DNA from 4 places in the Pseudomonas sp. PB3P13 genome. Region 2 is predicted to be linked to each of the others. Evidence: predicted binding sites of a transcription regulator. Region 2 holds the regulator's gene; each other region holds the start of a gene.

Region 1 (7,615 bases), 1.3 Mb from region 2:
CAGTCGAAGATGTCGACAATGCGATTCAGTGCGCCCTGAATGCTGCGCCGATCTGGCAGGCGACACCGCCGGCTGAACGTGCCGCGATCCTCGAACGTGCCGCCGATTTGATGGAAGGCGAAATTCAGCCGCTGATGGGTTTGTTGGCTCGCGAAGCCGGCAAGACCTTCGCCAACGCCATCGCCGAAGTGCGCGAAGCCGTGGATTTCCTGCGCTATTACGCGGTGCAGGCACGCCACGATTTCACCAACGACGCCCACCGTCCATTGGGTCCGGTGGTGTGCATCAGCCCGTGGAACTTCCCGCTGGCAATCTTCAGCGGCCAGGTCGCTGCAGCATTGGCCGCCGGTAACCCGGTACTGGCCAAACCCGCGGAACAAACCCCGCTGGTGGCTGCACAAGCCGTGCGTCTGCTGCTCGAAGCCGGGATTCCGCAAGGCGTGCTGCAACTGTTGCCGGGCCGTGGCGAAACCGTTGGCGCCCGTCTGGTCGGCGACGATCGGGTCAAAGGCGTGATGTTCACCGGTTCCACCGAAGTCGCTCGCTTGCTGCAACGCAATGTCGCCGGTCGTCTGGATGCGCAGGGTCGTCCGATCCCGCTGATCGCCGAAACCGGTGGCCAGAACGCAATGATCGTCGACTCCTCGGCACTCACCGAACAAGTCGTGATCGACGTCGTTTCGTCGGCTTTCGACAGCGCCGGCCAACGTTGCTCGGCACTGCGCGTCTTGTGCTTGCAGGAAGATTCCGCGGACCGTGTCATCGAAATGCTCAAAGGTGCCATGGCTGAATCCCGGCTCGGCAACCCTGAGCGGCTGTCCGTGGACATCGGCCCGGTGATCGACGCCGAAGCCAAGGCCGGCATCGAAAAACACATCCAGGCCATGCGTGACAAAGGTCGTAACGTGTATCAGGTGGCGATCGCCGATTCCGACGAAGTCAAACGCGGCACCTTCGTGATGCCAACGCTGATCGAGCTGGAAAGCTTTGATGAGTTGCAGCGCGAAATCTTCGGGCCGGTGCTTCACGTGGTTCGCTACAAGCGCAAAGACATCGACCAGTTGATCGGTCAGATCAATGCGTCGGGTTACGGTTTGACCCTGGGTGTGCACACTCGCATCGACGAGACCATCGCCAAGGTGATCGACAACGTCAATGCCGGTAACGTCTATGTGAACCGCAACATCGTCGGTGCTGTGGTTGGCGTGCAACCGTTCGGCGGCGAAGGTTTGTCGGGTACCGGTCCAAAAGCCGGTGGTCCGTTGTATCTCTACCGTCTGTTGTCGACGCGTCCTGCCGATGCAATCGAACAATCCTTCGCTCGCGGTGATGCTATCGCGGCACCGGACGTTCGTCTGCGCGATGCCATGAGCAAACCGCTGACCGCATTGAAAGCCTGGGCTGACAGCCACAAGTTCGCCGACCTGAGCGCTCTGTGCGTGCAGTTCGCGGCGCAATCGCAAAGCGGGATCACGCGCCAGTTGGCAGGCCCGACCGGCGAGCGCAACAGTTACGCCATCCTGCCCCGCGAACACGTGCTGTGCCTGGCAGACGTCGAAGGCGACCTGCTGACTCAGCTGGCGGCGGTCCTGGCCGTGGGCGGTTCGGCCGTGTGGCCGGAGACTGAGCTGACCAAAGCCGTGTTCGCCCGTTTGCCGAAGGACGTTCAGGCGAAGATCAAGCGGGTTGCCGACTGGGGCAAGGACGAAGTGGTGTTCGATGCCGTTCTGCATCACGGTCATTCCGACCAGTTGCGTGCAACGTGCCAGCAAGTGGCCAAGCGTGCCGGCGCTATCGTCGGCGTTCACGGGTTGTCCCAGGGCGAAACCAACATTGCGCTGGAGCGTCTGGTCATCGAGCGGGCGTTGAGCGTTAACACGGCTGCTGCTGGAGGCAATGCCAGTCTGATGACGATAGGTTAAGCAACAGCTGCAAGTTATAAGCTGCAAGCTGCAAGTAGAAGCAACTGCTCTTACTTGCAGCTTGCAGCTTGTAGCTTTTGCCGCCCCATCACCCCAATCTATCTTCCTTCCCCATTTTTATAAGTCTCCCTAGACTGCGGCATACTTTTTAAAGGTAGTCCGCCATGTCCGAGACGTTGCTCAGTTCCCGCAATCTGGCTTTCGAGCTGTACGAAGTCCTCGACGCCGAGGGCCTGACTCAGCGTGAGCGTTTCGCCGAGCACAATCGCGAGACATTCGATGCAGCGATCGGCACCGCGCGCAGCATCGCCGAAAAATTCTTCGCCCCGCACAATCGCAAGAACGACGAAAACGAGCCGCGTTATGAAGACGGTCAGGCGATTCTGATTCCCGAAGTGAAACCGGCGGTGGATGCCTTCCTCGAAGCCGGCTTCCTCAACGCCGCGCGCAGTTTCGACGCAGGCGGCATGCAACTTCCTACGCTGTTGTCGCAGGCTTGCTTTGCGCATTTTCAGTCGGCCAACGCGGCCTCGACGTCGTACCCGTTCCTGACCATGGGCGCGGCCAACCTGATCGAAAGCTTCGGTACCGATGAGCAGAAGCAACGCTTCCTGCAACCGATGATCGACGGCCGCTTCTTCGGCACCATGGCGCTGACCGAACCGCACGCGGGTTCATCGTTGTCGGATATTCGTACACGCGCCGAGCCTGCGTCCGACGGTACGTATCGACTCAAGGGCAACAAGATCTTCATCTCCGGCGGCGATCACCCGTTGTCAGAGAACATCGTGCACATGGTTCTGGCCAAACTGCCGGATGCGCCTGCCGGGGTGAAGGGGATTTCGCTGTTCATCGTGCCGAAATTCCTGGTGAACGATGACGGTAGCCTCGGCGAGCGTAACGATGTGTTGCTGGCCGGGCTTTTCCACAAGATGGGCTGGCGCGGCACGACCTCTACCGCGCTGAACTTCGGCGATCACGGCGAATGCATTGGTTATCTGGTGGGCAAGCCGCACCAGGGCCTGAGCTACATGTTCCAGATGATGAATGAGGCGCGGATTGGCGTCGGCATGGGCGCGGTAATGCTCGGCTATGCCGGTTATCTGTATTCGCTGGAATACGCCCGCGAACGCCCCCAAGGTCGCGTGCCGGACAGCAAAGACCCGAACACCGCACCGGTGGCGATCATCCAGCACGCCGACGTCAAGCGCATGCTGCTGACCCAGAAAGCGTATGTCGAAGGCTCGTTCGACCTTGGGCTGTACGCAGCTCGGCTGTTCGACGACACAACGACCCTTGAGACTGAAACCCTGCGCAAACAGGCTCACGAACTGCTGGATCTGCTCACGCCGATCGTCAAATCCTGGCCGTCGGAGTTTTGTCTGAAGGCTAACGAGCTGGCTATCCAGATTCTTGGCGGCCACGGCTACACCCGCGAATACCCGGTGGAACAGTACTACCGTGACAACCGCCTGAACCCGATCCACGAAGGCACCCATGGGATTCAGTCACTGGACTTGCTGGGTCGTAAACTGGCGCAGAACGGTGGTGCGGGGCTCAAACAATTGATCCGCTTGATAGCCGATACCGCGCAACGCGCGCAAGCGTTTGAATCGCTGACACCGCTGCGTGAGCCGCTGGAGCAACTGGTGGCCCGTTTGCAAACCGTCACCATTGGTTTACTCACCGACCTGGGGCAAGGCAAGGTCAACAGCAGCCTGGCGAACTCGGCGCTGTACCTGAAAGTGTTTGGGCACGCGGTGATTGGCTGGCGCTGGCTGGAGCAGGCGATTCGCGCCGAGGAAGGGTTGGCCAAAGGCAATGCCGCGGACGCGAGTTTCTATAAAGGCAAGCTGCAGGCGGCGCGCTATTTCCTGACGTGGGAAGTACCGGGTTGTCATCACGAGCTGGCGATTCTCGAGGCCCGGGATGATGTGTGTCCGGGGATGCAGGATGAGTGGTTTTGATCTGACATAGTTCGAGTATTGGGCACAAAAAGATCGCCGCCTCGTTTCACTCGACAGCTCCTACAGAGGGTTGAGTGATACGAGGCTGCGATTTTTGAGCTTGATCTTTTAGCTCAACTTGAACCCACCCATCTGTCGCGCCAGGTCATCGGCCAGGCGCTGCAACATCTGACAATCTTCCCGACAGGCTCTCACCTCTCCCGCCGTGGCGTGCGCCAGATCGGAAATCCCCTGCACGTTGCGGTTGATTTCTTCGGTCACCGCCGATTGCTCTTCCGTGGCAGTCGCCACTTGATGGTTCATGTCGCTGATCCGCTCGACCTGCCCGGTAATCGCCGTTAACGAAGCGCCGGTGCGCTGGCTCGACTCAACACCGGTGCCAGTCGCCGCCTGCCCGGTGTGCATCGACGAGACCGCATTCTCCGCGCCTTGCTTGAGGCTGCCGATCATCTGCTGGATTTCGTCAGTGGACGACTGCGTGCGCCGCGCCAGTGTGCGCACTTCATCGGCGACCATATAAATGCCAACCACAATCAGGATTGCTGACCAGCAGGGCGGAGCCCATACTCAGGATCAACTGCCATTGAATACTGCGTCGCCAGAACTGCATGCTGCACCCCCAAAGAACAAGAGGCTGAAACCCTGCAACAGCCGTGCCGATTGTATACAAACAATCGGCGACTTTATTCTCTGATTGTGCGCAATCGATCAGGCCTGATTGATCGTCCTGGAAATCACTTCAACCGTGGCGCTGACTTGCTCTTGATAACGGTCGAGTTCGCGTTTGTGCTGCTTTTTCATTTCGATCTGCTGAGAACACAGATTCATGGCGGCAAGTACCAGCAAGCGGTCGCCGATCAGCGTCGGGTATTTTTTCTTGGTATCGGCCAAAGCGGCTTTCAACATCAGGGCAGCGTCCAGCAGGGTCTGCTCTTCCCCGGCCGGCGCCTTGATCGAATAGTCCTCTCCCATAATGGAGACGACTTTTACCTCTGCGGCGCCGGCAGTCATGCGTTGACCGGACCGGCGCTGACGCGCTCAACCAGCGCCTGAATGCGCGCGGCGGTAGCACCGTGTTTTTCTTCCTGCTCCATCAGGCTCAGTTGCAGGGTTTCGTTTTCATCCTTGGCCTGAGCCAACTCGGCGCTCAGGGTTTGATTGGTGCCGAGCAAGGTCTGGTTCTGCTGCACCAGGTCGCTGACCAACTGTTCCAACTGGCTTAGGGATGCTTCCAACATTTTGATTTTCCAGGCATTTTCAAAGGGCGCGTACGATAAAGAAAAGTCACCGCGGATGCCAGGGTAATCGGGCGCAAAGCCTTGATTTTGCTGGCGGGCGACGGATTCCGCGAACTTTACAGACTGTGATTGACCCATCTGGTTCCTGCACTTCGTCGCCCGATCAAAAGCGGCGCACTTGTAGGCGCGAAGCTTTCTCGCGAAGGACGTTAACGATAACGCGCTCTGTCAGGATCGACTCCTTGCCTGAACGTTTTCCGCGAGCCAGCTTCGCCCCTACAGATAAAGGGCTCGTGCGACAAAAGCGCACAGGACCTCAAGACTTTATTCGCATGACCGATAAGTCACCCATACGTAAGTCTCCAGCGTCGCACGGATGCGCCCTTCTCGGTGAACACCATGTCCCTTCGTAATATCAACATCGCCCCCCGGGCGTTCCTCGGCTTTGCCTTGATTGGCGGCCTGATGCTGGTCCTGGGCGTGTTTGCGCTGAATCAGATGAGCAAGATCCGCGGCGCAGGCCAGGACATCGCCTTGACGAGCGTGCCGAGCATCAAAAGCCTGGATGAATTCACTCAGCTGACGTTGCGCCTGCGGGTGCTGTCGTACCGCTTGCTGGTGAACCGCGAGCCGGATGTTCAACAGAAAACCTTCGAACTGTTCGATTTGCGCAATCAGCAGATTCGCGATGCTCAACGGGTTTACGAGCCACTCATCAGTGATCCGCAGGAACGCGCCGCGTATGATCAATACGTGCAGTTGCTGGCGCAGTATCGCCAACTGGAAGAGCGGATGAAGGCGCTCTCGCGCAACAATCAGGTGGATGAACTGCGCAGCATGCTCAACAGCGAACTGCTTTCGAATTCGGAAGCGGTGAACGCGGCCCTCGCCAAATTGCTTGAGATCAACACCCGACAAATCGAAGCCACCGACGCCCGTGCCGGCGAGCAGTATTCGACATCGCTCAATCTGGTGATCACTTTGCTGGTCATCGCCAGCGCCCTGACCTTGCTGTTTGCCTGGCTGCTGACCAACAGCATCACCAAGCCAATCGCCAAGGCGTTGAGCGCGGCCGAAGACATTGCCGAAGGCAATCTGACCCGCCCGATCACCGTGGATGGCAAAGATGAAGCCGGACGCCTGTTGCTGGCCATGTCGAAGATGCAGGAAAAACTGCGCGACACGCTGCAGCGCATTTCCGGATCGGCTACTCAACTGGCCTCCGCTGCGGAAGAACTCAACAGCGTCACCGACGAAAGCGCGCGCGGCCTGACCCAGCAGAATAATGAAATCGAACAGGCTGCTACCGCGGTCAACGAGATGACCAGCGCAGTGGAAGAAGTGGCGCGCAACGCGGTGAGCACTTCCGAGGCGTCGAAAAACGCCACGACCTCTGCCGGCGATGGCCGTGATCTGGTTCAGGAAACCGTTACCGCCATCGAACGCATGAGCGCTGACGTGCAAAGCACTGCCAGCCTGATTGGCGACCTGGCCAACGAGTCCCGTGACATCGGTAAAGTGCTGGATGTGATTCGCGGTCTGGCGGATCAGACCAATCTGCTCGCTTTGAATGCTGCGATCGAGGCCGCACGCGCCGGTGAAGCGGGTCGCGGTTTTGCAGTGGTTGCCGATGAAGTGCGCGCGCTGGCGCATCGCACCCAGCAGTCGACCAGTGAAATCGAACGCATGATCGGTAGCATTCAGAGCGGCACCGAACACGCAGTGGATTCGATGCGCAACAGCACCGAACGCGCCGAGTCGACGCTGAACATTGCGCGCGGCGCGGGGATGTCGCTGGACACGATCAACAGCGCCATCGTCGAGATCAACGAGCGCAACCTGGTCATCGCCAGCGCCGCCGAAGAGCAGGCGCAGGTGGCTCGGGAAGTGGATCGCAACCTGGTCAACATTCGTGATCTTTCAGTGCAGTCGGCCACCGGCGCCAATCAGACCAGTGCTGCGAGCAACGAGCTGTCGCGCCTGGCGCTGGATTTGAACAATATGGTGGGACGATTCAGCCTCTAAACGAGAATTGCGTCACGGCCAAAAGATCGCAGCCTGCGGCAGCTACAGGGTGTAGGTGAACCCGTTGGCTGAGATCTTTTAATCTGCAAAAGCTTTTTGACAGCATCACATTTCAACAGGTTAGAATCGCTGGCACGCAGACTGCATGGTCAGTCTGTGCCCGCCCCTTTCGGTTTCTGGAGTAACGCCATTGAATGCGACGACCATCAACAGCCTGTTCTTGATCGGCGCGTTGCTGGTGGGTGCGAGCATTCTGGTGAGCTCCCTGTCATCGCGCCTCGGCATCCCGATTCTGGTGATCATCCTGGCCGTAGGCATGGCCGCCGGCGTCGATGGCGGCGGGATTATTTTCAATAATTACCCTACTGCCTATCTGGTCGGCAACCTCGCCCTGGCGATCATTCTGCTCGACGGTGGCATGCGCACCCGGGTCTCAAGTTTTCGCGTGGCGTTATGGCCGGCG
Region 2 (7,615 bases):
TGCTGCCGTCGCCGGCCCGCGCGCAGGAAACCAAGGAGCTTGGCTGGGACGATGTGACGCCGATTGACATGATCGGACTGGAAGTTGGCTATCGCCTCATCCCTCTCGTGGATCGCAACCAGGGCGGTCAGTTGCTGGCGCGGATCAAGGGCGTGCGCAAGAAGCTGTCCCAGGACCTGGGCTTTCTGATGCCCACCGTGCACATCCGCGACAACCTCGACCTGGCGCCAAGTGCATACCGGCTGACGTTAATGGGCGTGATCCTCGCCGAAGCCGAGATCTACCCGGACCGCGAATTGGCGATCAACCCCGGTCAGGTCTACGGCTCGCTCAACGGCATTACCGCCAAAGATCCGGCTTTCGGCCTGGAGGCGGTCTGGATCGAAATCAGCCAGCGTGCGCAGGCGCAATCGCTTGGTTACACCGTGGTCGATGCCAGTACGGTGGTGGCTACCCACTTGAACCAGATTCTGTACAAGCATTCCAGCGAGCTGATCGGTCACGAAGAAGTCCAGCAACTCATGCAATTGCTGGCCAAAAGCTCGCCTAAACTGGCGGAAGAGCTGGTGCCTGGCGTGGTGTCGTTGTCGCAGTTGCTCAAGGTCCTGCAAGCGCTGCTGGCCGAGCAGGTGCCCGTGCGCGACATACGCAGTATCGCTGAAGCCATCGCCAACAACGCTGCCAAGAGTCAAGATACTGCCGCGCTGGTGGCCGCTGTGCGCGTCGGCGTATCCCGCGCAATCGTCCAAAGCATTGTAGGCACTGAGTCCGAGCTGCCAGTTATCACGCTCGAGCCAAGGTTGGAACAGATATTGCTCAATAGTCTTCAGAAGGCGGGACAAGGCTCGGAAGAGGGCGTTCTGCTGGAGCCAAGCATGGCTGAGAAGCTGCAACGTTCGTTGATCGACGCGGCGCAGCGTCAGGAAATGCAAGGTCAACCGGTGATTCTGTTGGTAGCCGGTCCGGTTCGCGCCATGTTGTCGCGATTCGGCCGACTGGCAGTCCCGGGTTTGCATGTGTTGGCTTATCAGGAAATTCCTGACAACAAGCAAGTGACCATCGTTGCGACAGTAGGGCCCAACGGCTGAGGGTAGTGGTTTATGCAAGTTAAGCGTTTTTTCGCCGCCGATATGCGTCAGGCCATGAAACTGGTTCGTGATGAGCTGGGTGCTGATGCGGCCATTATTGGCAACCGCCGGATCGCCGGTGGTGTCGAGCTGACGGCTGCCCTCGATTACACACTGTCGGCGCTGGCCCCGCGGGTTCCGAACATGGAACTCGAGAACGAGCTGCGCAAGACCCAGTCGCGGATCGTCACCGCCCAGGCCGAATTGAGCCTGCGAGGCGAGGGCGAGAGCGACAAGACGTCCAATCGCCAATTGTTCGCCGGCCTGCCGTTGACCGCCGCCGAGCCACTGATCGAGCCGACCGCGGCCGAGCCACGTCGTCCTGCGCCGGCACCTGCCGCCGCGACCGGCGTCGATCCACGGGCGTTCGACTCGATGCGATTTGAACTCAACAGCCTGCGCGAACTGATGGAAGTACAACTCGGTTCGCTGGCCTGGAATCAGCTGCAAGGCAGCCGTCCGGCCCAGGCCAATCTTTGGCGTCGTCTGCAACGCATCGGCCTCTCCGGCCCGTTGTCGCGCGACCTGCTCGAGCTGATTACCGGAATTGAAGAACCCCGTCAGGCCTGGCGCATGTTGCTGGCGCACCTGGCGCGCATGATCGTCACACCGGACGTCGAGCCGCTGGAAGAGGGCGGTGTAATTGCCATGGTCGGTCCTGCCGGCATGGGCAAAACCACCACGCTGGCCAAGCTCGCGGCCCGTTACGTGCTCAAGTACGGCGCGCAGAACATTGCCCTGGTGAGCATGGACAGCTACCGCATTGGCGCTCAGGAACAACTGAAGACGCTGGGGCGGATTCTCAACGTGTCGGTCACCCATGTCGATCCGGGCCAATCGCTGGTGCAGGCATTGGAGCCGTTGCTGCGCAAGCGTGTGGTATTGATCGACACCGCCGGCCTGCAGGCCAGCGATCCGGCACTGCGCATGCAACTCGAAAGCCTGGCCGGTCGTGGCATCAAATCAAAAAATTATCTGGTCCTGGCAACAACCAGCCAAAAACAGGTTCTAACCGCCGCTTATCATAGTTACAAGCGCTGCGGCCTCTCCGGCTGCATTCTGACTAAACTGGATGAGACGGCGAGCCTTGGCGAAGTGTTGAGCCTGGCGATCAGTCATGAGTTGCCGGTGGCTTACCTGACCGACGGACCGCGGATCCCGGATGATTTGCATCTGCCGCGCCGTCATCAACTGGTCAGTCGCGCCGTCAGCGTGCAAATGCAGGAAGAACCCAGCGAAGAAGCCATGGCTGACATGTTCGCTGACCTCTACCACAGTCCGACCAAGCGGGTTGGCTGAGGTGATAATGAACAGTTTTCGTACCTACATCGATGGTCTGCCATGCATTGTTCCGTTTGTGAACGCGCAGCCAGTAATGTGGCCTCCGTCTATGCAAGACAAGGTAAAGAAATAAAATGGGCAGCATGCATCCCGTACAGGTGATCGCGGTGACCGGCGGCAAAGGTGGCGTCGGCAAGACTAACGTGTCAGTGAACTTGTCCCTGGCTCTAGCTGAACTTGGCCGACGCGTCATGCTGCTGGACGCCGATCTGGGGCTGGCGAACGTCGACGTTCTGTTGGGACTGACACCCAAGCGTACGCTGGCCGACGTGATCGAAGGCCGCTGTGAGCTGCGCGACGTATTGTTGCAAGGGCCCGGCGGCATTCGCATCGTTCCGGCCGCGTCCGGCACCCAGAGCATGGTTCATCTGAGCCCGGCGCAACATGCCGGCCTGATCCAGGCGTTCAGTGATATCGGCGACAACCTCGATGTGCTGGTCATCGACACCGCTGCGGGTATCGGTGACTCGGTAGTCAGTTTCGTTCGCGCTGCGCAGGAAGTGCTGCTGGTGGTGTGCGACGAGCCGACTTCGATCACGGACGCCTACGCGCTGATCAAACTGCTGAATCGCGATTACGGCATGAACCGCTTCCGCGTCCTGGCCAACATGGCCCAGAGCCCGCAGGAGGGTCGCAATCTGTTCGCCAAGCTGACCAAAGTCACGGACCGCTTCCTCGACGTTGCCTTGCAGTACGTCGGTGCGGTGCCCTACGACGAAAGCGTGCGCAAAGCGGTGCAGAAACAGCGCGCCGTCTATGAAGCCTTCCCGCGTTCCAAGTGCTCCCTGGCGTTCAAGGCCATCGCACAAAAGGTCGATACCTGGCCGTTGCCCGCCAACCCGCGTGGGCATCTGGAGTTTTTCGTCGAGCGCCTCGTGCAACAGACCGCAGGACCCGTGCTATGACAGCTACCGGTTACAACCTTTACAAGAAGTCGGCACGTGACGCGCAGTACGAATTGATCGAGCGTTACGCGCCACTGGTCAAGCGCATTGCCTACCACTTGCTCGCGCGTTTGCCGGCCAGTGTTCAGGTTGAAGATCTGATCCAGGCGGGCATGATCGGCCTGCTTGAAGTTTCCACCAAATACGACGCCAGCAAAGGCGCGAGTTTCGAAACGTACGCGGGCATTCGAATCCGCGGCGCGATGCTCGATGAAGTGCGCAAGGGCGACTGGGCACCCCGTTCGGTTCACCGCAATACGCGCATGGTCAGCGACGCAATTCGCTCGATTGAAGCTAAAACCGGCCGTGACGCTAAAGATCATGAAGTTGCGGCCGAACTCCAATTGAGTCTCGACGACTACTACGGGATTTTGAACGACACCTTGGGTAGCCGTTTATTCAGTTTCGACGATCTGTTGCAGGACGGCGAACACGAGGGGCTGCACGAGGACGGCGCGAGTGCACACATGGAGCCGTCCCGCGATCTGGAAGATGAACGCTTCCAGGCGGCATTGGCGGACGCGATTGCCAATCTGCCGGAGCGGGAGCGGCTGGTATTGGCGCTGTACTACGACGAAGAGCTGAATCTCAAGGAAATCGGCGAGGTCCTGGGGGTCAGCGAATCCCGGGTCAGCCAGTTACACAGCCAGTGCGCGGCCCGTTTGCGGGGGCGTTTGGGGGAGTGGCGAGCGCGCTGAAGGCAGTGTGGGGACACTGCGAACGTGGCTGGTGTGGTGTTGAACCGCGCCGGTCGCGATCTGCTGTGCTCCAGACAGTCATCGAGTGTTTGCCGGATTGATTGAAGTGGCGCGTCCAGGTGCTGGGCGTGTTTAAGACTGCTTGGAGGTCGAATTGGACAAGAACATGAAAATCCTCATCGTTGATGACTTCTCAACGATGCGGCGGATCATAAAAAACCTGTTGCGTGACCTTGGGTTCACCAACACGGTCGAGGCTGACGATGGCACCACCGCCATTCCGGTTCTCAACAGCGGCAGCATCGACTTTCTGGTAACGGACTGGAACATGCCTGGCATGACCGGTATCGACCTGCTGCGCCACGTGCGCGCCGATGAAAAGCTCAAGCACCTGCCGGTGCTGATGGTCACCGCTGAAGCCAAGCGCGAGCAGATCATCGAAGCGGCCCAGGCCGGCGTCAACGGCTATGTGGTCAAGCCCTTCACGGCCCAGGCGTTGAAAGACAAGATCGAGAAGATTTTCGAACGCATCGGTTGAGAAACGGCGCCACGGGGGAGCTATGGACAACAACGAATCTTCACAGGGCGATTTCGAATCGACCCTGAAAAAACACGCGGTCGAATTGGTCGAAAGCCTTGAAAAAGGCAAGTTCGGCGACGCGGTGCAATTGATCCATGAGCTCAATCAGACCCGTGACCGCGGCCTGTATCAGGAAGTGGGCAAACTCACTCGCGAGCTGCACAGCGCGATTGTCAATTTCCAGATTGACCCGCACATGCCCCAGGCCGAGGAAGTGTCCCAGATAACAGACGCCACCGAGCGTTTGAGTTATGTGGTCAAGCTGACCGAGGCTGCGGCCAACCGCACCATGGACCTGGTGGAAAACGCCACGCCGCTGGTCAATGGTCTGAGCGATGAAGCGCAGGCGCTGAGCGCGGATTGGGGACGGTTCATGCGTCGCGAAGTCGGGGCTGAAGAGTTCCGCGAGCTGGCCCGGCGCGTCGACAATTTCCTGACACGCAGCAGTGCGGACAACCGTGTGGTGTCGAGCAACCTCAACGACATCCTGCTCGCTCAGGACTATCAGGACCTCACCGGTCAAGTGATCAAGCGGGTGACCCAATTGGTCACCGAAGTCGAAAGCAACCTGCTCAAGCTTGTGCTGATGGCCAGTCAGGTGGACCGCTTTGCGGGCATCGAACATGACCGTGAAGCCATGCACAAAGAAAAAGATCCGCAAAAACATCTCTCTCAGGGTGAAGGTCCGCAGATCCATGCCGATAAAAGAGAAGACGTTGTGTCCGGTCAGGACGATGTGGACGATTTGCTATCCAGCCTAGGGTTTTAGAATTTTAGGTTTTTTAGGTTTTTAGACCTGTAGGAGCACCCCCCTTAATGAGCTTCGGCGCCGATGAAGAGATCCTTCAGGATTTCCTGGTTGAGGCCGGCGAGATTCTAGAGCAGCTGTCCGAACAGCTGGTCGAGCTGGAAAGCCGACCGGATGATGCGAATCTGCTCAATGCAATTTTTCGCGGTTTTCACACTGTAAAAGGAGGCGCCGGCTTCCTCCAGCTCAACGAGCTGGTGGAGTGCTGTCACATCGCCGAGAACGTCTTCGACATCCTGCGCAAGGGTGAACGTCGTGTCGACTCGGAACTGATGGACGTGGTTCTCGAAGCACTGGACGCGGTGAACGGCATGTTCACCGAAGTCCGCGAGCGCAGCCCGATCACGGCTGCCACGCCTGAATTGCTGGCGGCGCTGGCTCGCCTGGCCGAGCCGCAGAGCGCCGATGAGGTGGCACAGGCTGCGCCTGACGCTGTTGCAGAGCCGGCTGCCGAAAGCGAATCGGAAGACATCACCGATAACGAATTCGAACAACTGCTGGACTCGCTGAACGCCGTCAAGGCCCAGGCCGAGGCGCCCGCTGCTGCTCCTACGCCTGCTGCGCCTATGGCTGCTGCCAGTGATGAAATCACCGACGACGAATTCGAATCGTTGCTGGATCAGTTGCACGGTAAAGGTCAGTTCGCCATCGATGCGGTCACCGCACCTGCTGCACCTGCTGCACCTGCTGCACCGGCCGCCCCGGCTGCGCCAAAAGCGGCGGGCGACAGTTCCGACATCACCGACGACGAATTCGAAGCACTGCTCGACCAGTTGCACGGCAAAGGCAACTTCGCCGTCGATGCACTTGATTCGGCGATTGCCTCGTTACCGACACCGGCGGCTCCGACCGCTGCGGCGGTCGGCAGCGATCTGATCTCCGATAGCGAGTTCGAATCGCTGCTGGACGAACTGCACGGCAAAGGCAAGTTCACCGAAGTCGGCACCGGTCCGGCTGCTTCCTCAGTGGCCGCACCCGTGGCCAAAGCCGCGACGCCTGTCGCCAAAGCGCCTGCGCCGAAAGCCGAAGCACCGAAGCCCGCTGCTGCAGCGCCGGCCCGTGCTCCAGCGCCGCCGCCTGCGGACAAACCGGCCAGCGAAGCGGAAACCACCGTACGGGTCGACACGGCACGCCTTGACGAAATCATGAACATGGTCGGCGAGTTGGTGCTGGTGCGTAACCGCCTGGTTCGCCTGGGTGCCAACAGCGCCGACGAGGCCATGTCCAAGGCGGTGTCGAACCTCGACGTGGTCACCGCTGACCTGCAAACCGCGGTCATGAAAACGCGGATGCAACCGATCAAGAAAGTCTTCGGGCGCTTCCCGCGTCTGGTTCGCGACCTGGCTCGCCAGCTCAAGAAAGAGATCAACCTGGAGTTGGTCGGCGAAGAAACCGACCTCGACAAGAACCTCGTCGAGGCCCTGGCCGATCCGCTGGTCCACTTGGTGCGCAACTCGGTCGACCACGGTATCGAAGAGCCGGCCGAACGCGAAGCGATGGGCAAACCTCGCAGCGGCAAGGTAATTCTCTCCGCTGAACAGGAAGGCGACCACATCCTGCTGTCCATCTCCGACGACGGCAAAGGCATGGACGCTGATGTTCTGCGCGCCATCGCCGTGAAGAAAGGCCTGATGGACAAGGATGCAGCGGACCGTCTCAGCGAGTCGGACTGTTTCAACCTGATCTTCGCGCCGGGCTTCTCGACCAAGACCGAAATCTCCGACGTGTCGGGACGTGGCGTGGGCATGGACGTGGTGAAAACCAAGATTGCCCAGCTCAACGGCACCATCAATATCTACTCGACCAAGGGCAAGGGCTCCAAGATCGTCATCAAGGTCCCCCTGACCCTGGCGATCATGCCGACGCTGATGGTCATGCTCGGCAACCAGGCGTTTGCGTTCCCGCTGGTGAGCGTCAACGAGATCTTCCACCTCGACCTGTCGCGCACCAACGTGGTCGACGGTCAGGAAGTGGTGATCGTGCGCGACAAGGCACTGCCACTGTTTTACCTCAAGCGCTGGCTGGTCAGCTCCGCCGCTCATGAAGAGCAGCGTGAAGGCCATGTGGTGATCCTTTCGGTGGGCACTCAGCGGATCGGCTTCGTCGTCGATCAGTTG
Region 3 (7,615 bases), 410 kb from region 2:
TCGAAACCAAAGAACCGAAGCAGTTTCCCGGGCTCGAACGCGACCTCAAGGAAAAACTGCATGATCGCGGCTGGTTGAGCCCGACTGGCTCGAAACTGGCCAAGAGCGCTCTCGGCGTCGGCCAGGGCAAAGGCAAAGTGGTGCTGCAAACGTTCGAGAAGAGTAGCCTCGAACTCCTGCAAAAAGAGATGCCGCAAGTGCCGAAAATACTTCTGTTGTGGGTCGGCGAAGGCAGCATCGAGCCGAAGTCGACAGTTAAGTTTGCCGAGTCCGGCGACAAGGACAAGGCGACTTACTACGCCAAACAGGAACCGAAGGATAAAGCCGAATTCCAGCGCTGGGTCGATTATGCCAAGGCCCAGGGTGCCATCGGCACCGGCCCTTCTGCCGCGTTGACCAAGGGTGGCGATCAAAGTTATTCGGACCTGGTAAAACCGTGGATGAACCAATACACCCATGATCAGGGGCTATTGGTGCACGTGTACACCGTTGACGATGCGGTGGATTATCAGAAAGTCATGGATGCCGGGGTCGATGGCATTTTCACCAACCGCGCCAGCGAATTGCTCAAATTTTATAAACGGCCGGCAGCGGCGAGCGTGGCGCAGTTGTTGACGAATAACGGATATTGATTGAGACCGGGGTGCCTGCATCGCGGGCAAGCCTTGCTCCAACATTAAAACCGAATGTATCCGGGAATTAAGGGTGGATTAAGTTGCCCCAGTTACTGTGGACTCACTTAAACAGCAACCCAAGGAATGAACCGATGAAAACATTAACTGCCCTGTTCACCGCTGCTGCCCTGACACTCACCGCTGGCGTGGCGCAAGCTGATGTTCGCGTCGACCAGATCCCTGAGCTGGTCAAAAGCGGGAAGATCAAGCCACTGGAAGAAATGAACCAGGCGGCTCTGAAATTGCACCCGGGGGCGACCATCACCGACACGGACCTGGACAACCACTTCGACAACTATGAATACGAAGTGGAACTGAAAACCGCTGATGGTAAAGAATTTGACGTGGACTTCGATGCCACCACTGGCAAAGTACTGAGCGACAAACAAGACACCTGATACACCGCACAACAAGCCGCACCTCTTCGGACCGTGCGGCTTTTTTGCATCTGGCCAATTGTAAGACTTTGATTCAACGGGAAAAAATTAAGAATTGGTTAAGCAGCGACGAATAACGTGTGCCTCGCTACTTACCTACCCAAGGATTAAGTCCCATGAAAACAATAACTGCCTTGTTCACCGCTGCAACCCTGACTCTCACTATCGGCTTGGCCCAGGCCGTCGAAGACAACGTACTGCTTCACCATATTCCTGAGCTACTAAAGGAAGGCAAGGTAAAGCCGCTGGAAGAGCTGAACCAGGTCGCGCTGAACTTACACCCGGGTTCGAAGATCACTAGCACCCAATTGGAGCACCGTCTCAAGGGTTACATCTATGAAGTCGAAAGGCTTGACCCGAAAAAGGTCAAGCGAAATGTCGATATATTGGCCGCGACTGGCGAAGTCCTGAGCGACAAATAAGACCCGCTAACGCGCCTCGCAAAGCCGCACGATCGAACTATCGTGCGTTTTTTTTTCGTCCTGAAAAAACCGTTAAGCCGCGATCAGGCGCTCAGCCGCGCTGTCACTTCGTTCAATTGCCCGGACAACCCATGCAGGTTGTGGCTGGCCGCTTCAGTACGTTGGACGTTGTCCAGGTTGGTGCTGGCAATGCTGGTGATTTCAGTGAGGTTGCGCGAGATGTCTTCGGCGACGGAGGTCTGCTCTTCGGCCGCCGTGGCGATCTGCCGGTTCATGTCGCGAATCGCTTCCACTGCCTGGGTGATGCGCTCAAGCATGGCGCCGGCCTGAGTCACTTGCTCGACACTTTCTTCACTGCGCGACTGCCCGCTTTCGATGGCCTGCGCGGCGTCCACTGCACCGGTCTGCACGGTCTGGATGATCTGATTGATCTCGATGATCGACGCCGCCGTGCGCTGTGCCAGGCTGCGCACTTCATCTGCGACCACCGCAAAACCGCGCCCGGCCTCACCGGCACGGGCAGCTTCGATAGCGGCGTTCAGCGCCAGCAGATTGGTTTGTTCGGCGATGCCGCGAATCACTTCCAGCACTTTGCCAATACGTCCACTGTCAGTTTCCAGACGACGGATCACCGTGGCGGTATTGGCGATTTCACCGCGCATCTGCGTGATGGTGTGGATGGTGCCTTGCATGACCTTTTCGCCTTGTTGCGCGGACTGGTCGGCATCATCGGCGGCGCGCGCGGCGTCGGCGGCGTGACGCGCGACTTCCTGCGCGGTGGCGGACATTTCGTTCATCGCCGTGGCCACCTGATCGGTGCGGCTGAATTGCTCATTGGTGCCGCTGGCCATGAGGCCGGCGATTGATTGCAGCTCACCACTGGCGCTGTCCAGGTTCCTGGCGCTGGCCTGCAGACGGCTGAAAGTATCGGCGAGGAAATCGCGCAGCGTATTAGCGGCAATCGCCAATTTGCCGAGTTCATCCTGACGGGTGCTGGCCACGCGCTCGGCGAACTTGCCTTGGCTGAGTTGCGCAACGTATTCGATCAGCTGGCGGATAGGGCCGACCAGGTTGCGGTTGACCAGCCACAGGCTGAACAGGCCAATCAACAAGCCGGAAACGAGCATGACGAGAGTCCCGAGAAACACCGTGCGATCGGCACTGGCGCTGATCGATTGCGACTGCTCGGTGCCCTGGCGACGCAACTCGTTGACCAACTCGCTCATCTGCTCGCTGGTGGCGCGGTCCACGCCCTTCACGGCCGTGTCGCCCGCCGTCGGTTCGCCACCCGCCGCGACAAAGGCGTCACGACCTTTCTGGTAGGCCGCACCTAACTGACGGTGTTCGTCACGCAAGCGTTCGATGCGCGTCTTCAATTGCGCCTCGATGCCTTTCTGCGCGGCCAGTTCCCCGAGGATGCCCTGCACATCGCGCTGCCGGTCTTGGAATTGTTTCCAGTATTTGTCCAGGTCTGCCGGTTGCTTGCCGCGCAACAAAACGTTTTTCCATTCCTGAACCTGCACCTTGAATTGCAGGTTGGCCTCATCGATCAGTTGCGAAGTGCGCAGCGGTCCCTGGATCAGGTTGGCATAGCCTTGCACGCCGTCTGAAAGAAAGTGGAAGCAGGCCAGCGCAATCAACAATATCGCCAACAGGCTGCCACTCAGCAGGGCGAGAATTTGCGCTCGTAACGACTTTTGCAAAAACATGGACGGTACTCATGACAGAAGTGAGGCACGCCTGAAAAAGGCGTGGGAATTGTCTGAACATCCCTGTTTTCTGCGGCGGCGAACCGGACCGGTGCCGCACAACTTAACCTATGCGAAATCGGCGTGCCAGAGCGGTTCTTGAGTTAAATCCGACCGTCGGTAGCACGTGTTTTTCAATCACTTTCTTGTCACAAAAACGTCATGCGCAGTTGCGATCATGCGGCCGACGTGAACCTGAAATATTCGGAAAAAACAGCTGACGAGCGCGCCTCCCCTTTTGCGAGAAACCATGAACTACAGCATTGACCAAAGTCATCGCGATCCGGACCTGTTCGGTCTGCTGTACGGTTTTGTTTTTCGTCCCGGCGAGCGCGGTCGGGAGATCGATTCGGCACAGGCGTTGCGCTGCCTGCAGCAAGCGGACGACAGCGATGAATTTCTCTGGCTGCACCTCAACCTGGCCCACGCCGCGTGCGAGCGCTGGATGAAAAATCACCTGCAATTGCCCGATGAATTTTTCGAAGCCTTGCACGAGGGCTCGCGTTCGACGCGTATCGAGCATGTCGATTCGGCATTGCTGGCAGTGGTCAACGATGTGGTGTTCAACCTCAGCAGCATGGTCTCTTCGGATGTGTCGACGCTGTGGGTCTGCGCCCGCAGTCGCCTGCTCATCAGCGCGCGCCTGCAACCGCTGCACTCGGTGGACAAGTTGCGCTCATCGGTGAAGGCTGGTGAACGCTTTCGTTCACCGCTGGAATTGCTGGTGCATTTGCTGCGTGATCAGGGCGAGGTGCTGACCCAGATCGTGCGCAAGACCAGCCTCAGCGTCGATCACATCGAAGATCAGTTGTTGTCGTCGCGCCTGTCGACCAACCGCGCCGAACTGGGGGCCAATCGCCGGGTGCTGGTGCGTCTGCAACGCCTGCTGGCGCTGGAGCCGGGCTCGTTGCTGCGGCTGCTCAATCGCCCACCGCAATGGCTGCAGAAGGAGGACGTCAAAGAGTTGCGAAAATCCACGGAGGAATTTGCACTGATCATCAACGACCTCACGGCGCTGGGCGAGCGGATCAAATTGCTGCAGGAAGAGATCGCCGCCAACCTCAATGAACAAAGCAACCGCACGCTGTTCACCCTGACGGTGGTGACGGTGCTAGCGTTGCCGATCAACATCATTGCCGGTTTTTTTGGCATGAACGTCGGCGGCGTGCCGCTGGCGGATGATGCGCATGGGTTCTGGATCCTGGTTGCGCTGGTGGCGACGTTTACCGTTGTTGCCGGGCGCTGGGCATTTCGCAAGCGGCAGGATTATTGATCTTGAAAGCCACATTAATCCATTGTGGCGAGGGGGTTTACCCCCGTCCGGCTGCGCAGCAGTCGATAAAACCCGTTACTCGCGGTGTGTCAGGGACATGTGATTGACGGGATTTAGGGTCGCTTCGCGCCCCAACGGGGGTAAACCCCCTCGCCACAGGGTTTGCGCGTTCACTCGCCTCAGCGCAGCGCCTTGATCCGTGCCTCTATAAACCGTCGCTCCGGCATTTGCTGTGTCAGCTCCAGCGCCCTTTCGTAAGCCGCACGTGCTTCGTCGTTACGCCCCAGTTGCCGACAGAAATCTGCACGCGCGGAGTGGGCCAAGTGATAATCGAGCAGTTCGCCGCGCGCCAGAATCCCCTCGATCAACGCCAGCCCGGCCAGCGGCCCATCGCGCCGGGAAATCGCGGCGGCGCGATTCAGCTCGATGACCGGCGATGGGACCGCCCGCAAAAGCGCGTCATACAGGCCGACAATCTGCATCCAGTCGGTCTCACCTGCCGACGATGCCTCCGCGTGCACCGCCGCGATCGCCGCTTGCAGGCAGTAAGGCCCGAAGCGCCGCCGGCTCAGCGCCAGCTCCACCAGCGCACAGCCTTCGCCGATCAATCCGGCATCCCACAGCGAACGGTCCTGCTCATCGAGCACTATCAGCTCACCCTTTGCAGAAGTCCTGGCCGGCCGCCGCGATTCGTGCAGCAGCATCAGCGCCAACAGCCCCATCACCTCCGGTTCCGGCAACAATTCCATCAGCAAACGGCCTAGTCGAATCGCCTCGCGGGTCAAGTCCTCGCGGGTCAGTTCTGGGCCGACAGATGCCGAATAGCCTTCGTTGAACACCAGATAAATCACCCGCAACACGCTGTCGAGGCGTTCAGGCAGTTCCGCGCGGGTGGGCACCTGGTAGGGGATTTTCGCGTCGCGGATTTTTGCTTTGGCGCGAACGATGCGCTGGGCAATTGCGCTGGGTGCCGACAGAAACGCTCGGGCAATTTCCTCCGTCGTCAGGTCGCAGACCTCGCGCAACGTCAGCGGCACCTGGGCATCGGCCGCAAGCGCCGGGTGACAGCAGGTGAAAATCAGGCGCAGGCGATCGTCTTCCACATCTTCGTCACTCCAGTCGGCCTGCTCCAGCTCTTCGAGTTGCGCGATCAATAGCGGCCGCGATGCCGCAAAACGTGCGCGCCGTCGCAGTACATCGATCGCTTTGAACCGCCCCGTGGAGACCAGCCACGCGCGCGGATTGTCTGGCACACCGTCACGCTGCCAACGCTCGACCGCGACGAAAAAGGCCTCGTGCAAGGCCTCCTCGGCGAGGTCGAAATCGCCGAGCAAACGGATCAGCGTCGCCAGAATTCGCCGCGATTCTTCGCGATAAACCTGTTCGACCCGAGCCGACACCAACGGGCCAGGCATCAGTCCGACATGCCTTGGGTCACCAGGGTTTCCAGTCGATCCAGGCTCTGCCCCCAGCCGTCATGAAAGCCCATCGCTTCGTGGGCCTGGCGGTCTTGTTCGGACCAGTGCATGGCGCGTGCGGTGTACAGCGTTTGGCTGCCCTGCTCGTGCAGCGTGACCTCGGCCGCCATGAACGGTTTGCCCGACGGAATCCAGCCGGGAATAAAAGCGTCGGTGAACACCAGCCGTTCAGGCGCGACTATTTCCAGAAAAACCCCCATGGTCGGGTACTCCGCGCCGTCCGGCGCACGCATCAGCGTGCGAAACTGGCCGCCGACCCAGAGGTCCATTTCGCATTCGGGCGTGGTCATTCCGTGCGGCCCCCACCATTGCGCGAGCAACGCCGGCTCGGTCCAGGCACGGAAGAGTCTGCTGCGCGGGGCGTCGATCAGGCGACTGATGGACAACTCGAAAGCGGGTTTGCATGACACGGGTGGCGGGCTCATGGGGAACTCCTGTGTTGTGATTTTTATTCAGGGATTCAACTGGCGAACGGGTCGCACCTCGACACTGCCGACCCGCGCCGCCGGAATGTGGCCGGCGACGTGGAGGGCCTCGTTGAGGTCTTTGGCATCGATCAGGTAGAAGCCGGCCAACTGCTCTTTGGTTTCGGCGAACGGTCCGTCGGTGATCGACATTTTGCCGTTGCGCATGCGCACGGTGGTGGCGGTCTGCACCGACTCCAGCGCCTCGGAGGCGAGCATTCGGCCACTGCCCTGAATCGCTTCGGCGTAGGCCATGCATTCGGCATCCTTGGGGCTTTCCGGCAGCCCGTGCAATTGCTGCTCGTTGCTGTAGACCAGGCATAAATACTTCATGTCACCCTCCGCAATCCAGCTGATCAACTATGGCTCAGATCGGCGATTCGGCGCCGCTTCCCGATAAACGATCACGGCTGCAAGTCGAACAACGCCGTGCCGCTCATCATGTCGAAGGGTGCCGACCAGTGTTCGTGGACGATGCGCCACTGCCCGGCGTCGCGCCGATAGCAGGCGGTTACGCGCATCCAGCAGGCCTGGGTTTCGCCCTGTTCATTGGTGCCGCCGCAATGGGCCAGCCAGTGGGCGAAAGCGATGTGTTCGTCGACGACGATGTTGACCTGGTCGAAGTCGATCATGTGCGCGCCCTGGCACATTTCCATGCATTCGAGCCAGTGCGCGCGGTAGGCGGGTTTGCCGCGAAATTGAAGAGCCTTGACCGCGTCGTAGGAAACGATGTCATCGCCATAGAGGGCCATGAGCTGCTCGACATCCTTGGCGATGACCGCCTGCCGATAGGTGTTGATCAGACTCTCGATTTCGTGAGTAGCGTTCATGGTGTTTCTCCGTTGTTATTGTGTGAAGACACCCTTTGTCGTCTGGCGAGAAGCCGGATCGACAGACAATTAACAATAATCCATGAACGCAAACTCGCTAGAATCCGAGGCTTATTGATGTAGGAAAAAGGACAAACCCGTGACAGCCAGACTCGCGCCCTACGAAAGCCTGAACGAGCTGCAACGCCAGCACGTCGAGACCATTGAAGTTCATCAGGAACAGTTGAGATTCAGCGGCGATATTCACGGTGCGTTGCACACCCTGTTGTCCAGGCCTGGCCCCGGGGTG
Region 4 (7,615 bases), 1.9 Mb from region 2:
CACGCCCCAGTCCCACATCAGGCCGCCGTTACCGGCCCAGACCATGTGCGCAATCGGCGCGTAGACCAGGGTGAACCAGATGGTCATGAAGATCAGCATTGCGGAGAATTTCATCCGCTCGGCGAACGCGCCGACGATCAGCGCCGGGGTGATGATGGCGAAAGTCATCTGGAAGGTGATGAACACCGCTTCAGGAAACAGCGCCGCGGGACCGGTCACACTCGATGGCGTGACACCGGCGAGGAACGCCTTGCCCATGCCGCCAAAGAACGAATTGAAGTTGACGACGCCCTGCTCCATACCCGTGGTGTCGAACGCGATGCTGTAGCCGTAAATAACCCACAGAATGCTGATCAGACCGGTGATGGCGAAGCACTGCATCATCACGGAAAGAATGTTTTTGGAGCGAACCATGCCGCCGTAGAACAGTGCAAGGCCAGGGATGGTCATGAACAGCACAAGGGCTGTCGAGGTCAGCATCCAGGCAGTGTCGCCGGAATTGAGGACTGGGGCCGCCACTTCGTCTGCCGCCGTGGCCAGGCTGGGCATTACGAGGGACAACAGGGCTCCTAGCCCTGCGAATTTACGCAGAGTCATATTGTTTTCTCCTGGGGCGTTGGGGTTTGTGGCGGCTTAGATTGCGTCGGTATCGGTTTCGCCGGTACGGATGCGGATCGCCTGTTCCAGATTGACCACGAAGATCTTGCCGTCACCGATCTTGCCGGTGTTGGCAGCCTTGGTTATCGCCTCGATAACCCGATCAAGATCCTTGTCGTCAATGGCGACATCGATCTTCACCTTCGGCAGGAAATCGACCACATACTCCGCGCCGCGATACAGCTCGGTGTGACCCTTCTGCCGCCCGAAGCCTTTGACTTCAGTAACGGTAATGCCCTGCACGCCGATCTCGGACAGCGACTCGCGCACGTCGTCCAACTTGAACGGCTTGATGATGGCAGTGACTAGCTTCATGAAAACTCTCTCCCGAATTGGTGGACTTGCCCCAGGAAAACAAACCCGTCTCAAGTCTAAGCGCAGTGCCTGGCTTTGTAACGCATCGTCGGCCTGTATCGCGCGTCCGACGCCAGCTAACCACTCCGCACGAAACACTTCCCCCGTTCCGCTTGGCGCACTGCATTCGTCACATCGACTGCATCAGTGCATGGGTCACTTGCGACTAAGCAGAAAGCTTGCCATCTCCCATGAATTCGCTGAATTCAATGCATTAACCCTGGCTGATCGCCGTCGCCGTTGTGCGAAGCTGCCGTGACGCACCACAACAGTGCATTACCGTCCGTCCGCATGCACGAAAACCGTGCATGGCCGGCGTTGGAATTGACCCTGGACACTGCGTGATACACTGCCCGCCATTGTTTCCAGGACATTTGCCATGCTCGCGCCCAAAGACTTCCTCGACGCCCTGACCGGCACCGCCTCCCGCCTCTTCAGTGGCGACACCCCACTGCCCAAAAGCGAAATCGAAAGCCAGTTCAAGGCATTGCTGCAAAGCGGCTTCAGCAAACTGGACCTGGTGAGCCGCGAAGAATTTGATAGCCAGATGGTTGTATTGGCGCGAACCCGGGCGCGGCTGGAGAGTCTGGAAGCGAAAGTCGCCGAGATGGAAGCAAAGCTGAATCCGCCGGGCGAGTAACACACCGCTCATCTGTGAACGCGGCTCTCTGTGGGAGCGGGCTTGCCCGCGAATGAAGTCACCTCGGTCTATCAGTCCCCACTGAACAGACACCCTGCAGGAGATGCCGCAAGCTGCGACCTTTTAGTGTTTGGCCCTATTTCATCGGGCCATTGCGCAAAGTGCGCCCCAGCAACATCCTGCGAAAGTTTGACACCTGCACCGCCACGCCAAACCCCCGACTCCCGACTACCCTTGAAAAAACCGCAGGAAGCGGTGCTCTTCAGTTCAAGGAACGACCATGTCCCTCTCCATCGTCCACAGTCGCGCCCAGATAGGCGTAGATGCGCCTGCCGTCACCGTTGAAGTTCATCTGGCCAACGGCTTGCCATCGCTGACGATGGTCGGTTTGCCGGAAGCGGCGGTGAAGGAAAGCAAGGACCGGGTGCGCAGTGCGATCATCAATTCGGGCCTGCAATTTCCGGCGCGGCGGATCACCTTGAATCTGGCCCCCGCGGATTTGCCAAAGGACGGCGGACGGTTTGATTTGGCGATTGCCTTGGGGATTCTTTCAGCCAGCGTGCAGGTGCCGACGCTCACGCTTGATGACATCGAATGCCTGGGAGAACTGGCGTTATCCGGCGCGGTGCGTGCCGTGCGGGGGGTGCTGCCGGCGGCACTGGCGGCGCGCAAAGCCGGGCGCTCGCTGATGGTGCCGCGGGCGAATGCCGAGGAGGCGTGTCTGGCATCGGGATTGAAGGTGTTCGCAGTGGATCATTTGCTGGAAGCGGTCGCCCATTTCAATGGTCACACGCCGGTCGAGCCCTACGCCTCCAACGGTCTGCTGTATGCCAGCAAACCTTACCCCGACCTGAATGAAGTGCAGGGCCAAATCTCGGCCAAGCGTGCCTTGCTGATTGCCGCAGCGGGAGCGCATAACCTGCTGTTCAGCGGACCGCCGGGTACGGGTAAAACACTCTTGGCGAGTCGATTGCCAGGGTTGCTGCCTCCGCTGGCCGAACATGAGGCGCTGGAAGTGGCGGCCATTCAATCCGTCACCAGTTGTGTGCCGTTGAGCCATTGGCCGCAGCGCCCGTTTCGCCAGCCTCACCATTCGGCGTCGGGCCCGGCATTAGTGGGCGGTGGATCGAAACCACAACCCGGCGAAATCACCCTCGCTCATCACGGCGTTCTGTTTCTTGATGAGCTGCCAGAGTTTGATCGCAAGGTTTTGGAGGTATTGAGAGAGCCGCTGGAGTCCGGGCATATCGTGATTTCCCGCGCCAAGGATCGTGTGCGTTTTCCGGCGCGATTCCAGTTGGTTGCAGCGATGAATCCTTGCCCCTGCGGATATCTTGGCGAGCCCAGTGGCAAGTGCAGTTGCACGCCGGACATGGTTCAGCGCTATCGCAACAAATTGTCGGGGCCGCTGCTGGATCGTATCGACCTGCACCTGACCGTCGCCAGGGAAGCCACGGCATTGAACCCAGCGTTCAAACCGGGCGATGACACTGCAACGGCCGCGCTGCTGGTCGCCGACGCCAGGGAGCGGCAGCATAAACGCCAAGGCTGCGCGAATGCTTTCCTCGACCTGCCAGGACTGCGCCGGCACTGCAAGTTATCCACCGTTGATGAAAACTGGCTGGAAACGGCGTGTGAGCGACTGACACTGTCGCTGCGCTCGGCGCATCGGCTGCTCAAGGTGGCGCGGACGCTGGCCGACCTCGAGCAGGTCGATGCCATTACCCGGGCACACCTGGCCGAAGCGTTGCAGTATCGGCCAAATACAAACTGACGTTTTCCAGCGTAGCGATTTCTGGATCAGGGTCGACACGGCGAACGAGTCGATCCTGTCGCGGGCAAGCCACGCTCCCACAAGGCTCGGGGGTTTTCAAGGAGCGAGGCTTGCCTGCGAAGGCGGCTTCGAGGTCGACTCAACGAAAGCGGTCGACCTCAGCTCGCAACTCCGCAGCCAGGCTTTCCAGCTCTTTGGCAGTGACGGCCAGATTCGACACCACTTCACGCTGCTCACTGTTGGCCAGCGCAATGCTCTGCAGATTGCTGCTGAGCAACGTCGCGGTGCTGCTCTGCTCTTGCGTCGCCGTGGTGATCGCAGCGAATTGCTGCCCGGCCGAGCGGCTCTGCTCATCAATCCGCGCCAGCGCCGACGCCACGTTGGCGTTGCGCGACAGGCCTTCCTGCATGAGCACGTTGCCCTGCTCCATGGTGCTGATGGCGTTGCCGGTTTCCTGTTGGATGCTTTGAATCATCCCGGAAATCTCATCCGTCGCCTGACGCGTGCGCGAAGCGAGGTTGCGCACTTCATCGGCCACTACCGCAAACCCGCGACCCTGCTCGCCGGCACGGGCGGCTTCAATCGCGGCGTTCAAGGCCAACAGATTGGTTTGTTCGGCGATCGAAGTGATCACACCAACGATGCCGCCGATTTCCTGGGAGCGCTGGCCCAAGGTGTTGATGACCGTCGCGGTGCTGTTCAGCGCCCCGGCAATTTGCTCCAACGACGAGGACGCCTCGTCCATCGAAGTACGGCCGATCTGGGTTTGCTGGGCGTTTTCCTGGGCCAGGCGCTGTGTGCTGCCCATGTTGTCGGCGATGTTCAGCGAGGTCGCGCTGAATTCTTCCACCGCGCCTGCCATGCTGGTGATCTCGCCAGACTGCTGCTCCATGCCGTCATAGGCTCCGCCGGACAGACCGGACAACGCCTGGGCGCGACTGTTGACCTCATGCGAGGCCTTGCGAATATGTTCGACCATGGTCGACAGCGCCTGGCTCATCTGGTTGAAAGCACGTGCCAATTGGCCGATTTCGTCATTGCTCGAAACGTTCAGACGCACGCTCAGATCGCCGGCGCCCAAGGCCTCGGCCTGACGCACAAGATCACCCAGCGGTGCGAGCTTGCTGCGCAGCAACCACACGGCCGAACCGACGGCGATCAACATCGCCAACAGGCTGCCGATTGCCAATTGAATACCGACGCTCCAGGTTACCGCACTGATTTCTGCTTTTGGCATGCTCGCTACGACCGACCATGGGCCGCCTTCGAACGGCACAGCGACGCTGTAGAAGTCTTCGGACTTATCGCTCCAGAACTCGCCCTTGCCAGGCGTTTTCGTCAGGCCGACGATGGCCGGGACCGCTTGATCCAGCGCTTGCACACCGGCAATCGGCACCAGCCATTTGCTGTGTTCATCGAGCAAGGCCAGGGAACCGGTCTGACCGATACGGAAGCGTTTCAAATTGGCAAACTGCGCATTCTGCGCGTCGGTGTAATCGAATCCTACGTACAAAACGGCAATCACCTTACCGGCGCTGTCGCGGACAGGGGTGTATTGCGACATGTAGAGGCGTTCGAACAGCAGCGAACGACCCACGAAACTCTGGCCAGACATCAAGCGTGCATAAGCCGGGTTCGCATGATCGAGCACAGTGCCGATGGCGCGGGTCCCGTCCTGCTTGCTGACGTTGGTGCTGACCCGAATGAATTCATCGCCGCTACGTACAAACACGGTGGCAACCCCGGCGGTCATCTTCTTGAACTCGTCAACTTCCTTGAAGTTGTTGTTCAACACTTCGCTGCCCAGGTGCAGCCCCGGCGTTTGGGTGCCTGCCACGGTCACCGGCTGATCCGCGTGCACGGTCAAGCCCTCAGTGAAGCGCGTCTCGAACAGCCCTGCCAGGCGCTGCGTGCTTTCGCGCAGAGTACCGTGAAAAGTGCTCAACTGATCGGCAAGCAAGCGGGCCTCACTGGCCAGGTGCTCTTCGCGAGTGGCGAGGTTGGCCGTATCCAGCGAACGCAAGGCGAACAGAGTACTGCCGGTAATCACAATCGCCAGAATCACGGCGAGCGCAAGACCAAGCTGTGAGGCAATCCGGGCACGAGGTTGAGACATGACAGCTCCTGGCCAAGCGAGCGGATCATCCTGATCACGACACACGCTCGGCAAAATATTTCCAAAAATGGGAGTTACATCGAACCTGCACGAAGGTTCCACCTGCAGATTTTCGGCGGCAAACCTGAATACTTGAGTAAATAACCGGGGTATGGCGCAAAGCCTCTATCGTGGCGGCTCTACGATTCAGCTCAAATGCTCCACCTCGGGCAATTCCATGGCGTTTACCTCGTCTTGCAGGAAGATGCTGAGGCGGCGCATTCGCTCACCACCTGGACGTGTTTTCGGCCATACAAGGTAATATTTCTCACCGCTGGCGACGGCGGTCGGCCACGGCAAACTCAGACGGCCTTGCGCCACGTCTTCGGCCACCATCAGCAAATCACCCATGGACACACCGTAGCCACGGGCTGCGGCGATCATGCCCAGCTCCAAAGTGTCGAACACCTGCCCGCCCTTGAGCGAGACCTGATCGGCCAGGCCCATGCGCTCCAGCCAATTGCGCCAGTCGCGCCGGTCCGGTGCCGGGTGCAGCAATTCAGTGCTTGCCAGCCGCGCTATATCCCAGGGTTGATCATCCAGCAGATTGGGCGCGCCAACCGGAATCAATTCTTCGGGGAACAGCAGCGTGGTCTCCCAATCCAGTGGGAAATTTCCGTTGCCGAGAATCACTGCGCAGTCGAATGGTTCTTGATTGAAGTCCACCCTGTCGATGTCCATCCAGGCACTGGTCAACTGCACTTCATTGCCGGGCTGCAGATGCCGGAAGCGACTGAGCCGCGCCAACAGCCAGCGCATGGTCAAGGTGGACGGGGCTTTCATGCGCAGGATGTCATCTTCGGCGCGCAACGTATTGCAAGCGCGTTCAAGGGCGGTGAACCCTTCACGAACGCCTGGCAGGATCAATCGTGCCGACTCGGTGAGTTGTAGATTGCGCCCGCTGCGATGAAACAGCCGACAGGCGAAATGCTCTTCGAGTGTACGAATGTGCCGACTGACCGCACTCTGCGTAATCGACAATTCTTCGGCTGCTCGGGTGAATGAACTGTGACGCGCTGCCGCTTCAAATGCGCGCAGGGCATACAAGGGAGGAAGACGGCGAGACATTGGGAAAGCTCCTGCAGCGAGGCCGAGTGACGTTAGCAGAAAATCTCTGCATGAGTCTGACTCATGCAACCCATCCTTTTTATCCCTTTGTGCAAACGCCGCAGAGCGCCGAGAATCTGCGCTTGCCTGTCCCTCCAAATATGTCGAGCGTGATGATCATGCAGCATCCAGCACGTACTGAACTCTGGGCCATCTTGCGGCTATCGGCGCCGCTGATAGCCTCGCAGTTGGCGCACATGTTGATGGTCCTCACCGACACCCTGATGATGGCGCGCCTGAGCCCCGAGGCATTGGCAGGTGGTGGATTGGGCGCAGCCACCTATTCCTTCGTTTCCATTTTCTGCATCGGGGTGATTGCGGCGGTTGGCACGTTAGTGGCGATCCGTCGGGGCGCGGGCGACATCGTCGGTGCCGCGCGCCTGACGCAGGCCGGTCTGTGGCTGGCATGGTTGATGGCGCTGGTCGCGGGATTACTGCTGTGGAATCTCAAACCGGTGCTGCTGCTGTTTGGCCAGACTGAAACCAATGTTCAGGCCGCGGGCCAGTTTTTGCTGATCCTGCCCTTCGCCCTGCCCGGCTATTTGAGCTTTATGGCCTTGCGCGGTTTCACCAGCGCCATTGGCCGGGCGACCCCGGTGATGATCATCAGCCTTGCCGGTACGGTGGCAAACTTCCTGCTCAACTATGCGCTGATCACTGGCATGTTCGGCCTGCCGAAGATGGGCCTGGTGGGCATTGGCCTGGTAACCGCGATCGTCGCCAATGTGATGGCCGTCGCGTTGGCATTGCATATTCGCCGGCATCCGGCCTACGAGGCTTATCCGTTGCTCCCGGGGCTGTCGCGGCCCAATCGACAGTATCTGAAAGAGCTTTGGCGCCTGGGCCTGCCGATTGGCGGTACCTACGCTGTGGAGGTCGGGCTGTTCGCGTTCGCGGCGCTGTGCATGGGCACCATGGGCAGTACGCA

Evidence for each region. The regulator FliA, encoded in region 2, starts transcription of late flagellar genes. The targets are predictions, from matches to a motif close to CTAAAGTTTNNNNNNNNNNNGCCGNTAA.
Region 1: a site for FliA is predicted at 5,443-5,470, ahead of ACYZT1_RS02815 (methyl-accepting chemotaxis protein). Genes of this name have one in related genera too.
Region 3: a site for FliA is predicted at 3,358-3,385, ahead of ACYZT1_RS06840 (methyl-accepting chemotaxis protein). Genes of this name have one in related genera too.
Region 4: a site for FliA is predicted at 5,651-5,678, ahead of ACYZT1_RS24470 (methyl-accepting chemotaxis protein). Genes of this name have one in related genera too.

The regions. Positions count from the first base shown of each region.
Region 1 covers NZ_CM142702.1:604,463-612,077, reverse strand. Annotated here, with positions in the region: gene putA (trifunctional transcriptional regulator/proline dehydrogenase/L-glutamate gamma-semialdehyde dehydrogenase) at 1-1,922, shown strand, start outside; gene ACYZT1_RS02835 (acyl-CoA dehydrogenase) at 2,087-3,889, shown strand; partial or broken gene ACYZT1_RS02830 (methyl-accepting chemotaxis protein) at 3,998-4,414, opposite strand; gene ACYZT1_RS02825 (cell division protein ZapA) at 4,598-4,900, opposite strand; gene ACYZT1_RS02820 (hypothetical protein) at 4,897-5,127, opposite strand; gene ACYZT1_RS02815 (methyl-accepting chemotaxis protein) at 5,527-7,152, shown strand; gene ACYZT1_RS02810 (potassium/proton antiporter) at 7,343-7,615, shown strand, end outside.
Region 2 covers NZ_CM142702.1:1,937,191-1,944,805, forward strand. Annotated here, with positions in the region: gene flhA (flagellar biosynthesis protein FlhA) at 1-1,088, shown strand, start outside; gene flhF (flagellar biosynthesis protein FlhF) at 1,101-2,426, shown strand; gene fleN (flagellar synthesis regulator FleN) at 2,543-3,373, shown strand; gene fliA (RNA polymerase sigma factor FliA) at 3,370-4,110, shown strand; gene ACYZT1_RS08790 (chemotaxis response regulator CheY) at 4,277-4,648, shown strand; gene ACYZT1_RS08795 (protein phosphatase CheZ) at 4,671-5,459, shown strand; gene ACYZT1_RS08800 (chemotaxis protein CheA) at 5,507-7,615, shown strand, end outside.
Region 3 covers NZ_CM142702.1:1,530,743-1,538,357, reverse strand. Annotated here, with positions in the region: gene ACYZT1_RS06855 (glycerophosphodiester phosphodiesterase) at 1-632, shown strand, start outside; gene ACYZT1_RS06850 (PepSY domain-containing protein) at 767-1,072, shown strand; gene ACYZT1_RS06845 (PepSY domain-containing protein) at 1,228-1,533, shown strand; gene ACYZT1_RS06840 (methyl-accepting chemotaxis protein) at 1,617-3,242, opposite strand; gene ACYZT1_RS06835 (transporter) at 3,532-4,554, shown strand; gene ACYZT1_RS06830 (RNA polymerase sigma factor) at 4,734-5,969, opposite strand; gene ACYZT1_RS06825 (SRPBCC family protein) at 5,969-6,457, opposite strand; gene ACYZT1_RS06820 (YciI family protein) at 6,485-6,829, opposite strand; gene ACYZT1_RS06815 (YybH family protein) at 6,901-7,326, opposite strand; gene ACYZT1_RS06810 (GNAT family N-acetyltransferase) at 7,466-7,615, shown strand, end outside.
Region 4 covers NZ_CM142702.1:5,293,995-5,301,609, forward strand. Annotated here, with positions in the region: gene ACYZT1_RS24450 (ammonium transporter) at 1-597, opposite strand, end outside; gene glnK (P-II family nitrogen regulator) at 634-972, opposite strand; gene ACYZT1_RS24460 (accessory factor UbiK family protein) at 1,391-1,651, shown strand; gene ACYZT1_RS24465 (YifB family Mg chelatase-like AAA ATPase) at 1,932-3,425, shown strand; gene ACYZT1_RS24470 (methyl-accepting chemotaxis protein) at 3,565-5,541, opposite strand; gene ACYZT1_RS24475 (LysR substrate-binding domain-containing protein) at 5,728-6,648, opposite strand; gene ACYZT1_RS24480 (NorM family multidrug efflux MATE transporter) at 6,807-7,615, shown strand, end outside.